4 regions of the Virgibacillus salexigens genome follow, and region 4 is predicted to be linked to each of the others. Evidence: riboswitches for the same ligand, from Rfam matches in the RefSeq annotation. Region 4 holds a riboswitch; each other region holds the start of a gene.
What was found. A riboswitch is a leader RNA that binds a small molecule or an ion and turns the genes downstream of it on or off. The one in region 4 is predicted to bind S-adenosylmethionine.
Positions count from the first base shown of each region.

Region 1 (3,182 bases), 1.5 Mb from region 4:
AACAATGACATTTTCTAAAACGGAACCAAAACGAATGGCATCAAATATTTGCGGTTCTTTTTCTTTAGATAAATTGATACATTTCGCATAACAGCCACCCTCAATATTGAATACACCGTTTGGACCCCAGCCATGTTCATCATCACCAATTAAACGACGATATGGATCAGCTGATAACGTTGTTTTTCCTGTGCCAGATAATCCAAAGAATAAAGCAACGTCTCCTTCTTTACCTACATTGGCAGAACAATGCATAGATAACACATTTTGTTGGGGAAGCAGATAATTCATGACGGAGAAAATGGATTTCTTAATTTCTCCTGCGTATTCGGTTCCACCAATTAGAATAACCCTTTTTTTAAAAGAAACGAAAATAAAAGCTTCTGAATTTGTTCCGTCTTGCTCAGGGTTTGCTTTAAAAGTAGGAGCTGAAACTACTGTAAACGCAGGTTGATGATTTAATAATTCTTCAGCTGTCGGGGTTATAAAAAGTTGTCGGGCGAATAAATTATGCCATGCATATTCATTGATTACTTGTATTGGAAGCCGATAATCATGATCTGCACCGGCAAATCCTTTGAACTGAAAAAGCTCTTTTTTGTCTTGTAAATAATTAATTACTTTGCGATACAATTTGTCAAAAACTTGTTCTTCGATAGACTGATTAACTGTACCCCAATCAACATTCTTTTCACTCACTTCATCACTTACAATAAATTTATCCCTAGGAGAGCGTCCTGTATACTTACCTGTTGTAGCTTGAACAGCACCAGTTGCTGTAAGCATCCCTTCTTCTCTATCTAAAATACGTTCAATAAGTTGTGGTACTGTTAAGTTGGTTTGTAAATGATTATGGGTATATAATTCATTAACCAAAGGTTTTTCCACCATTTTCATATTAACTACCTGCCTTTTAGTAAGATTGTATCAACGTCGAAACCTAAACGACCTTATCATGTTGAATATGTTTATTAGTATAACACATTAATAAAAATAGTCCATACTAAATATATAATAATTTTATTCAATTATCCTATAATGTTGAATCATGACAGCAAATTACTTCTTTTCCTTTTATTATAAGTAAAAATCGATAGACAATACGACGAAAGTAGTTGACACAAACGTTTTCTTTCGATAAGCTAAACTTCGAACGGATACTCTCTTATTCAGAGTTGGTGGAGGGACAGACCCGATGAAACCCAGCAACCATCACAATGGTGAAAAGGTGCTAATCTGATGCAAGGAACATCTCCTTGAACAATAAGAGCGAAAGGCGGGACAATCCTTTCCTCATGTATAGTAGGAAGGGTTTTTTTTGTTTTCTTTAGAACCTTTAATACTGAATGAGCATAATTGATAAATAGAGTTCCGTAACTGATATGTAAAAGGAGGATTTAGCAACATGGCTGCTAATCGTCGTTTATTTACTTCTGAATCTGTAACAGAAGGCCATCCTGATAAAATATCTGACCAAATTTCAGATGCAATATTAGACGAAATATTAAAAACAGATCCTTATGCACGTGTTGCATGTGAAACGACCGTGACGACTGGGCTAGTACTTGTAGCTGGAGAAATCACGACAACAACATATGTTGATATTCCTGCAATAGTAAGGAAAACCATTAAAGAAATAGGGTATACTCGAGCAAAATTTGGATTTGATGCCGATACCTGTGCTGTGTTAACTGCAATTGATGAACAATCGCCAGATATTGCAGGAGGTGTAGATACTGCTTTAGAGGCGCGTCAAGGAACGATGAGTGATGAAGAAATTGCAGCTATTGGCGCCGGAGATCAAGGATTGATGTTTGGTTTTGCTTGCGATGAAACCGAAGAGTTAATGCCTTTACCGATTTCGTTAGCACATAAGTTAGCTAAGCGCTTAGCTGATGTTAGAAAAGATAAAACATTAGATTATTTACGACCGGATGGGAAAACTCAGGTGACCATTGAATATGATGAGGCGGATGAGCCGGTAAGAATTGATACAATTGTAATCTCTACACAACATCACCAAGATCTGACAACAGAACAAATTGAAAAAGATTTAATTGAACATGTCATTCGGCCTGTTGTACCAAAGAAACTGCTTGATGATAAGACAAAGTACTTTATTAATCCTACTGGTCGTTTTGTGATTGGTGGACCACAAGGAGATGCAGGTTTAACAGGGCGTAAAATTATTGTAGATACGTATGGGGGATATGCACGGCACGGTGGAGGAGCATTTAGTGGTAAAGATTCCACCAAAGTAGACCGATCTGCCGCTTATGCAGCTAGGTATGTTGCTAAGAATATTGTTGCAGCGGGTTTATCGAAATCATGTGAAGTACAATTAGCATATGCGATTGGTGTGGCAGAGCCTGTCTCAATTTCGATTAATACATTTGGATCAGGAGTAGTCGATGAAGAAAAACTAGTAAAAGCTGTAAGAAAACTATTTGATTTACGTCCAGCTGGTATAATTCGTATGCTTGATCTACAAAAACCAATCTTTAAGAATACTGCAGCATATGGTCATTTCGGCAGAACCGATATCCAATTCCCGTGGGAAAAAACCGACAAAGTTGATGAATTAAACGCGCTTTTAAAACAATTTTAAAAAATGATAGAAGAATGACAAAAGAGTTTTCTCATTTCAAGCTGGGGAAGCTCTTTTTTTGATATCGTGTGTGTTAAAACCTAAGGTATATCACCTATTTACAGTGAATATCTTACCAGACAAGTTGGGATTATATAGAAAAAAAGGGTGAAAAATGATAGAAGTTTACCTATCTCCGTGTTAGAATATTACTGTATCATTTCGGTTTTGTTACAAATGGGTTACAGCTCAGGGTGATACGTTTATAATTGACGAGAGAAGGTTTATGTTATGTGTGGTTTTATCGGAATGCTATTTGATGAACCAATGGAAAGGTCAGCTCAAGAAATAGCTAACTTCAAAGAACAAAATAATATAATAACGCATCGCGGACCAGATGACGAAGGATACTATTTTGATTCCTATATGTCGTTTGGGTTTCGGAGACTAAGTATTATTGATATCGAAAGTGGTACACAACCATTAAGTTATCATGATGAACAAATATGGATGGTTTTTAATGGTGAAATATATAATTACTTAGAGTTAAGGCAGGAACTAGTAAATGAAGGTTATCATTTCGAGACGAATTCCG
Region 1 is NZ_CCDP010000001.1:1,621,511-1,624,692, forward strand. Features, by position in the region: gene pckA (phosphoenolpyruvate carboxykinase (ATP)) at 1-897, opposite strand, end outside; SAM riboswitch class I at 1,163-1,270, shown strand; gene metK (methionine adenosyltransferase) at 1,406-2,608, shown strand; gene asnB (asparagine synthase (glutamine-hydrolyzing)) at 2,879-3,182, shown strand, end outside.
Region 1: it holds a riboswitch for S-adenosylmethionine, as region 4 does, so the genes downstream of both, metK (methionine adenosyltransferase) here and BN990_RS00450 (methionine ABC transporter ATP-binding protein) in region 4, are expected to answer to the same signal.

Region 2 (3,182 bases), 1.0 Mb from region 4:
ATATTCGGATAATAATTTGGATTTTCCTTTAGTTAATTACTTACAAGAAGGAACCTCTAAACTTATTGCCATACATCTTCCGCTATCTCAACAACATGACGTATTTTTTTCCATTGCTCTTCTTCTGTTAAATTATTTCCTTCCTCGGTTGACGCAAATCCACATTGAGGGCTGAGACAAAGTTGGCCATAAGGGATATACGTAGCGGCTTCTGCAATACGTTTTTTAACCAAGTTTGGATCTTCCAGCTCCGCAAATTTTGATGTAACCAAGCCCAATACAACGTGAAGGTCGTTTCTATTCACATAAGATAAAGGTTCAAAGCCACCCGATCGATCATCATCAAATTCAAGGAAAAGCCCATCTACATCTAATCCTCCAAAAATAGTTTCTGAAACCGCATCATATGATCCTGTACTGAAATAGTGTGAGCGGTAATTACCACGACAAATATGCATCGTTATTAACATATCGTTTGGACGTTCGGCAATGGATTCATTAATAACACTTCTACAGACTTCCATTAATTGTTCCGGATCAAAACCTTTTTCTCGGAGCGATTCCCTGCCCTCATCTGAAAGAAATGAACTCCAAGAAGTATCATCTAATTGCAAGTAGCGACAACCAGCATCATAAAAAGCTTGGATTGCTTTTTGATATGTGTTAATTAAATCTGGAATCACTTGTTCCATATTTTCATAGACATTTGTTTCTATATCAGCTCGCACTAGCAACATATTCGGACTTGGGATTGTCTGCTTCGCAACATGCTGGTCTCCGACGGCTTCATGTAAGAACTTATAGTCTGCAAGAAAAGGATGGTTTTCACTAAAGTCTACTTCTCCAGTGACACGAATCGCACGTTTTTTTGTTTGAATTCCAGAAAATTGCAATCCTGCTTCGGGTACAAATTCTTCAACTCCAATCAAACCTTCTAAGAAGTCAAAATGCCACCATGCACGACGAAATTCCCCATCTGTAATTGCCTTTAACCCTGCTTTCTTTTGTTTTTCAACTAATTTAATTATCTCCGTGTCTTCAATGGCTCGGAGTTGTTCGTTCGTGATTTCCCTACTTGCCTTTTGAATTCGAGCTTGCTTAATCCGATCAGGTCTTAAAAAACTTCCTACATGATCCCCTTTAAATGGTGCTTTTTTTTCTACTTTTGTTGCCATTTTATCCACTCCCTAATTTTTTATGTAATAAAAAAGCCTCTTCTAGCTAAGAAGAGACGCTGTAATAAACGGTGTCATCTTCTTATCTCTCAAGTTTAACTAAACTTGCTAGAAGTAGCACCTTGTCTTCACAAACAGGTTGCTGAGGCGTCTACGGGCTAGTCCCTTGACCTCTCTTGATAAGAATTCCTTTTAAATATTTAATATCTATCATAGCAATTCCACAATAAAAATGCAAAAGGTTTTGACAATTTTTTTATTTATTTTCTAGTTGACGTCAACGTTTTATAAGGATATATCGCATGAAAAAGCTAAATAATACAACAACTAACATAAACACCATCCAGCGCCAATTAAACGATTCAGCAAGTAGATTTATCCCTAAGCTAACGATACCTAGAATCATTGATAAAATAACAAACAAATTAGCTATAATCTTATCGGCATATTGAGGCGATCGTACCGACTCCTCCTTAATTCCTCTTTTTTCTCTCCAATTTGTTCCAATCCATTCTAGGATGGGCATGGCAATTAATAAAAACAGCAGTAAATAATGAAGCAATTCCAAAAATGGCATATGCTCAGATGAATAAATGCTTGCAAAAGCACCAGCAACGGCAAATCCAAACATGACAAATCGGTCAACCAACGGTGTAAAGATTGGTTCTTGTAAGTAACGTTTTAAGTTCTTCATCCATGCAGTCACTCTCCTCATATAACTAACTTATAACAGTTTTTCTTTGTTAAGCGTAACATCTCTTATTAGTTAAGGATATACCTTCTTCCATTCACGCATGAAAAAGGATGATTTAACACATGGTAACAAGAGAGATCATTCATTATTATGAAATTCCATTATAAGGCGATAAGGGAGGTTATCTGATGGAACAATCATGGCTTTCATTAATTCCATTTATTATTGTTATTGGACTTTCGATCTGGCAAAAACGAATTCTTCCTGGTTTAGTACTTAGTCTGGTTGTAGGAGCTTTTCTATTAGAATTCAGTATTTTGGACGGGACAAAGGAGACGGTCAGCTATATCGTAACTACCTTGGCTGATCCAGGAAATATTAATATTATCGCTTTTTTATATCTATTTGGCGGATTAATCGGCATGATGCAAATCTCTGGTGGTGTGAAGGGATTTTCGGAGTGGGTTGGTAACAAAATTGACTCTGAACGCGGGCTTCTAGCGGTCATTTGGTTAACTCTCCCCTTTACCTTTATGATGCCAATGTTTCGAATTATGATGATTGGTCCTGTGATTAAATCCTTATTGAAAAAAGTCAATATATCAAATTGGAAAGTTGGTTTTACCATGGACGTATCAACCAGCTCTGTTATTGTATTGTTACCTGTAGCAACAGCATTTGTTGGGTTTATGGTTTCACTGATTGAGGGCGGTATTCAAAAACATAATTTGAATGCAGATGCTTATCAAGTTTTCCTATATAGTATCCCTTTCAACTTTTTTGCCATCGTCATGCTAATTATTGGATTGATTTGGACCTTCTGGTCAAAGCCAAAAAAGAAACAGACAAATAATGGTCCGCAAGACGGGGAAGAAGGGAAACATCATCGTGCTAGCATAAAAAAAGAATTAGAAATGGTAAAGGCACAACCTTGGAATTTAATTGTCCCATTGTTTTTACTACTTGGACTTACCTTATTTCTATTGTGGCAGGATGGGGTGGAAAAAGGAGCTACTAGCTTGTTCAATGCCTTTGCTGAAGCTGATGCTACTTTCGTCATCCTGCTTGCTGTTTTTATTACGTTAATCATCACATTTATTTTCTACATGATTCGTGACCAAAAATTAGGGGAAACGATTTATCATTTTTATGATGGGGGAAATCAATTAATGGAAGCGATCATCCTTCTCGTTTTAGTATGGTCTCTTTCGCTTGTTACGGAGGACCTTGGTTTCTCTCAATTTATTGAAGCAACACTAGGTTCTTTTCTCCCAGCCTTTACAATCCCTGCTATTGTTTTTATCGTCGGATCG
Region 2 is NZ_CCDP010000001.1:1,107,771-1,110,952, reverse strand. Features, by position in the region: gene BN990_RS04985 (5-methyltetrahydropteroyltriglutamate--homocysteine S-methyltransferase) at 63-1,175, opposite strand; SAM riboswitch class I at 1,255-1,361, opposite strand; gene BN990_RS04980 (hypothetical protein) at 1,453-1,869, opposite strand; gene BN990_RS04975 (Na+/H+ antiporter NhaC family protein) at 2,058-3,182, shown strand, end outside.
Region 2: it holds a riboswitch for S-adenosylmethionine, as region 4 does, so the genes downstream of both, BN990_RS04985 (5-methyltetrahydropteroyltriglutamate--homocysteine S-methyltransferase) here and BN990_RS00450 (methionine ABC transporter ATP-binding protein) in region 4, are expected to answer to the same signal.

Region 3 (3,182 bases), 1.4 Mb from region 4:
GGCATGGATTCTGGTAACAACACCTTAAAGATGATAGTACTTGTTTTGGCTCCCATTGCTTTGGCAGCTTCTACAACCCCTTTATCAACTTCACGTAAAGCAATTTCCACTAGCCTTGCATAGAATGGCGCAGAACCAATAATTAATGCCGGCAAAGCAGCCTTTGGCCCACGTATGGTACCCATTAAAAACTCTGTAAATGGAAATAACAATAAAATTAATATGATAAATGGAATCGCGCGAAAGATATTAACAAACGATGCTGTTGTAACGTTCAGTACTTTATTTTGCCACATACCGCCATTTCTAGTAAGGAATAATAATAAACCTAATAATATTCCAAATACGAAAGTTCCAATTAAAGCAATAATTGTCATATAAAATGTTTCATATGTTGCCGTCGTTAAGTCTTCTAATTTAAGATTTGGAAATAATTCAGTCAGCATCACGGACAACCTCCAATTCTACCGAGGTTTGTTCACGAATAAACGTAATCGCTTGGGTGACATCATCCTGATTACCACCCATTTGGATGAACAATGTGCCATAAGCCCCTGCCTGAGTTTGTGTGATTTTCCCCTGCAATATACTCACATCTACCTGATATGTTTTAATAATTTGGCTGATCAAAGCATCGTTGGTTGTTTCCCCAACAAAATGAAGCCTAATAATTTTCCCTTGCTCGTTGTTTTTAATTAATTGGTTAATATCATTATCTTCCTCGTCAGATCCCATTACCTGCTTCACAAATTTTTTGGTAACCGACTGCTGTGGATGCAAGAATACATCTAAGACATTTCCTTGTTCAACCACTTTCCCATTTTCCATCACTGCCACTTGATTGCATATTTTGCGAATGACATGCATCTCATGGGTAATTAAAATGATCGTTAGACCTAATTGTCGGTTAATATCCACTAATAAATCCAAAATCGCATTTGTTGTTTCTGGATCTAAAGCCGAAGTTGCTTCATCACATAATAGAACAGATGGTTTATTAGCTAATGCACGCGCAATTCCAACACGTTGTTTTTGGCCGCCGCTTAATTGTGAAGGATAGGACTGTTCTTTTCCTGAAAGCCCAACTAAATCAATTAATGAATGTACACGCTCTAAACGTTCTTCTTTCGATACACCTGCTATTTCTAATGGAAATGCAATATTCTCTTCCACCGTACGTGACCATAACAGATTAAAATGCTGAAAAATCATACCAATATCTTGTCTAGCTATTCTAAGATCCTTTTTATTCAATGCTGTCACGACTTGATCGTTAATAACTACTCGTCCATTCGTTGGTTCCTCTAAGCGATTGAGTAATCGAACGAAAGTACTTTTACCAGCACCGCTATAACCGATAACACCAAAGATATCTCCTTGATCAATCGAAAGGGTCAAATTATCGACGGCTGTTGTGTCTGTCTTGTTTGATGTAAAAATCTTACTCAAACCCTCTATCGATATCACATGTCTTCCTCCTTCATTTCAAACTATCTATTATTGTACCCTATAAAATAAATAAAAACGCCTTTCTGTAAGAGAACAGAAAGACGTTTGAAATTCGTCATTTCGTCCTCTCATCTGTCAAAGCTATGCTTCGCAGGAATTAGCACCTTTCGAATAAACTTCGTCGAAGGTTGCCGCGGTTTCATAGGGCCAGTCCCTCCACCGCTCAAGATAAGAGTAAAGAATCTATTTATTTTCGATAAACTAAATGTTAGCATGCCGTTATACCCATGTCAATGACTTTTCACTTATTTGTTTGCAAACATTTCAGGTTTGTAAGTTAGTAAAAAGTTATAGATGTTCGGAATATCTTTGAAAGCATAAACCTTTTCTATAATTTCACCATCTCTTTTTATACATAAACAAGGCACACTCTCAATTTGATGTTCTTGCATAAACTCTGGATGGAGGGATGCATTCATTTCATAAAAAATGTCTTCTTGATGCACCGACTCTATTTTTGAAAGCATCGTCCTTGCAAGATTACATGTTCCACAAAAAGGGGTAAAAATATAAAGCAGATAGTTATCCTGTTTCAGCTGATCATTCGTAATTAATTGCAAAATATCACCTTACTATATGAAATTTAAATCAAAAAGATCGGATTAACAGCGATCCGTTTGCTCACTAATGTTTGAGCAAGTATATTTTCAGGTGTTGTAGCTACTTCTCGGTATTCACTACTAATATAAATATGGTTAGCATGTGGTAATTCTCTAGCCAATTGTTTGCGTAACTTTATTCCAGATTCATCTTCATCCACTAGGATATAAACGTCTTTATAATCAAGTGCATAATCTTCTAAAAGTTGATCAAAACGTTCTACACCTAAAGTTCCATTTGTACAAATGATGGTTAGGTCTTCAGAAATCACCTTTTTAATCTGTTTCTTATCTGTCAATCCTTCTACAATGATTATTTTTTCTAATTCATCCGTTATCATCACATAGCACTCCTCAGAAAATCAAGCGACAGGTTTTCATATATTATATGATGAAAAACTGTTATTTAGTGATTGTTTTCATAATAAATGTACAAGTTCTGCTCTGAATAGAATCATTTTCTTCATTGTAAAAACAAGGCTGATTGCAATTGAATTGCATATCAGCCATTACTGTAACTAAATTTAATTAATCCTCGCTTATTATTTCTCCATAACCATCAGCAGATAATAATTCGTCTAACTCTGATTTTTGGCTTGGTTCTACTACTACCATCCAAGCTTTTTCGTAAGGTGACTCATTTACATATTCCGGGTTGTCCTCCAATTCTTCATTCACTTCGACAACCTTGCCACTAATGGGAGCATATAATTCTGAAACGGTTTTAACAGACTCTACACTTCCAAAGGGTTCATTGATCTCTAATTCATCACCTGGTTCAGGGAGTTCAACAAAAACAATATCTCCTAGTTCATCTTGGGCAAAATCCGTAATACCAATACGTACATTGCCATCCTCTTTTTTTACCCATTCATGTTCTTTTGTGTAAAATAATTCCTTTGGTAAGCTCAAAACAATCCCCTCCAATATATCATTCCACTTTCACTATACAAGTTTCCATGACATTTATCCAGCATTTCTTTTTAAATTTTTATAGCCAGTGATCTTGAAACAATTCTTCTTTAAAACCAACCGTTACTTTAGAGCCATCTGTAACAATTGGACGTTTTATTA
Region 3 is NZ_CCDP010000001.1:1,525,132-1,528,313, reverse strand. Features, by position in the region: gene BN990_RS06900 (methionine ABC transporter permease) at 1-446, opposite strand, end outside; gene BN990_RS06895 (methionine ABC transporter ATP-binding protein) at 436-1,467, opposite strand; SAM riboswitch class I at 1,575-1,684, opposite strand; gene BN990_RS06890 (thioredoxin family protein) at 1,755-2,069, opposite strand; gene BN990_RS06885 (toprim domain-containing protein) at 2,093-2,449, opposite strand; gene gcvH (glycine cleavage system protein GcvH) at 2,637-3,020, opposite strand; gene BN990_RS06875 (arsenate reductase family protein) at 3,100-3,182, opposite strand, start outside.
Region 3: it holds a riboswitch for S-adenosylmethionine, as region 4 does, so the genes downstream of both, BN990_RS06895 (methionine ABC transporter ATP-binding protein) here and BN990_RS00450 (methionine ABC transporter ATP-binding protein) in region 4, are expected to answer to the same signal.

Region 4 (3,182 bases):
ATAGTAATCGGTAACAATTCGTTCCGGATTCGATGGAATTTCAACGGTACCTTTGGCGGTTTCGAATTCACGCGTGCTATCTTCTTTTTCTTGGTTACTCTCATTTTCTTCGGCGTTATTGCTCCCACTACATGCTGCTAGGAAGGTTAATAGAATAATGAGCAATACATAGATAAATTGTTTCTTATTCATTCGTGTACTCCTTTTTAAACATCGTTTAAGATGATGATTGGTATAAATGCTTCAAAAGTTCTTTGTTTTTCGCATTAAATTTAGCGTTATGAGAAGATACTCTTGCTTTGGCAGCTGCATCTGGCTCTAGTAATAATTTGGCTTGGTTAACTGCATTAGCTGCGTCTACAAAAGCCCCTGCAATTAAATGAACTTTACCATCAAAGGCTAGTATATCGCCAGCAGCATAAAGCCCTTCAACGGATGATGCAGATTTAGATGTGCCTTTTACAAAGAAATCGTTTTCTATTTCAATATGAAGGGGGCTTTCTTTAATAAAGGTTAGTTCCCTTTCATAACCGTAATTAATAATTAGATCATCTGTTTCTAATCTTATTGACTCGTTGATTTCATGGTTATGAATACTTACCGCGTCAATTAGATTTCCTTCTTGATTTGCATGCAACTTCTCTATCGTTGAATTGAGATGAACATGGACGGATGAATTCATTAATTGCTGAATTTGGGCCTCATGACCTTTAAATTCATTTTTGCGATGTACAATATGTACTTGATTAGCAATAGGCTCAAATTCATTTGCCCAATCAATTGCAGAATTGCCTCCACCAGAAATAATAATGTTCTTTCCTTTAAAATGTTCAAGGCTTTGTACCGTATAGTGGAGATTGGTTACTTCAAATCGATCTGCTCCTTCAATATCGATTTTAATCGGATTTAAAATACCACCACCAACAGCGAGGATAACGGTTCTACTTACATATTGATTCCCAGAGTTAGACGTAAGGACAAATAACTGATCTTCATTCTTTTCGATTTTTGTGACTTTCTCATTTAGAACGATTTCTGGATCAAAAGTCACAGCTTGTTCCGCCATTTGATCAATTAATGTTGCTCCAGTTACTGGGGTTAATCCGCCAACATCCCAGATCATTTTTTCAGGATATACATGTACTTTACCACCTAGTTTCGGTTGATATTCTATGATGCGAGTGGATAAGTCCCGCATGCCGCTATAAAAAGATGCATATAATCCTGCTGGTCCGCCACCAACGATCGTTACATCTGTTATATCTGAATTTCGCATATAAGTACCTCCTCCATTTATGATAATGAGAATCATTATCACTAATTTTATTATACAGAAATTTTAGAGGAACGCAATAAACGATAGGTAAAATTACATAAAGGAAAGCGGAAAATTTTAAAATTTTTTCAAAATAGTGATTGACAGAATGAAAGAAGCGTAGTAATCTAATAATCATCATAATTATATTAACGAATACTTCTTATTCAGAGAGGTGGAGGGAATTGGCCCTAAGAAACCTCGGCAGCGGACTGTTAAAAGTACTGTGCCAAATCCAACAAGCTACTGTGCTTGGAAAATAAGAAGAGAGCGCCACATATGGAATCTCTTCTTGATTAAAAGGAGGGATTTTTCTTTTGTAAACACCTTTAAAACCGATTCATCAAGGATTGTATGATCGATCGTGAACACAAAATGTTTACATGTTCATAAAATTTTAATACTTCTTATCCAGAGAGGTGGAGGGACTGGCCCTAAGAAACCTCGGCAGCGGACGATTAAGTACTGTGCCAAATCCAGCAAGCGAATGATGCTTGAAAGATAAGAAGAGGGTAATGGATAGCCTCTTCTTTGATGAAGAGGCTTTTTTATTTAGAAGGGGAGTGACAGCATGATTACGTTTGATCAAGTAACAAAAATATATAACGGCAAAGAACAGCAAGTAAAAGCATTGGATCAGGTGAATTTACAAATTGAAAAGGGAGAAATATATGGTGTGATTGGTTTTAGTGGCGCAGGAAAAAGTTCTCTCATCCGCTGTGTAAACCTATTGGAGCGACCAACTTCTGGGAAAGTAATCGTAGATGGTCAGGACATACTCAACCTTTCAGCAAAGGAATTAAGGGAAGCAAAACGAAGCATTGGAATGATATTTCAACATTTCAATCTATTAAACTCGAAAACGGTGTATACCAATGTGGCTATGCCTTTATTATTAGCTAATATCCCAAAAAATGAAGTGAAAAAGCGAGTTGACGATTTATTGGCATTTGTAGGACTAGCGGATAAGGCAAATAGTTATCCTGATCAGTTATCAGGAGGGCAAAAACAGCGTGTTGGAATTGCACGTGCATTAGCCACAAAGCCAAAGGTGTTGTTATGTGATGAAGCAACGTCAGCACTCGATCCAGAAACAACCAAGTCGATATTGCAATTATTAAAGAAAGTAAATGAAGAATATAATTTAACGATTTTAATCATTACTCATGAAATGGGTGTAATTAGGGAAATTTGCGATAAAGTGGCCGTTTTGGATAGTGGAAAAGTGGTGGAAGCTGGTTCTGTATTTGACGTATTTTCCCAACCTCGAACAGAGATAGCCAAAAATTTTGTACGTTCCGTGATGCATGATGAGATACCGGAATCGGTTTATCAACTCGTAAAAGCACAAGACGAACGACATCAGATATACCGTATTGTATTCGTTGGATCTTCAGCAGGCGCTCCGTTACTATCGCAAATAGCTAAGCAGTATGCTGTCGAAGTGAATGTTTTATTTGGGAGTATTACGGAGTTACAAGGTATTCCTTTTGGCAATTTAATTGTCAAATTTGATGGAGACGAAAAGGAAATTAACCGAGTGATCATGCATATTCACCAACAAGATGTCACGATAAAGGAAGTGTTAGCAGATGTTAGTTGATAACCAACAAATTGTAGCAGCATTATGGGAGACAATCCTAATGGTTGGTATTTCTTTACTTTTCTCCTTTGTGATAGGACTTATATTAGGAATTCTATTAGTGGTAACAAGGAAAGGACATTTATGGGAGAATAAAGTGGTTTTTACGGTTTTGAACGCATTTATAAACATCTTTCGATCAATTCCATTCATTATACTTATGGTCGCTGTCATTCCGTTTACCAGATTAGTGGTTGGCACATCAATTGGTACTGCGGCAGCAAT
Region 4 is NZ_CCDP010000001.1:89,586-92,767, reverse strand. Features, by position in the region: gene BN990_RS00460 (ABC transporter substrate-binding protein) at 1-192, opposite strand, end outside; gene BN990_RS00455 (NAD(P)/FAD-dependent oxidoreductase) at 218-1,276, opposite strand; SAM riboswitch class I at 1,476-1,581, shown strand; SAM riboswitch class I at 1,720-1,823, shown strand; gene BN990_RS00450 (methionine ABC transporter ATP-binding protein) at 1,887-2,918, shown strand; gene BN990_RS00445 (methionine ABC transporter permease) at 2,908-3,182, shown strand, end outside.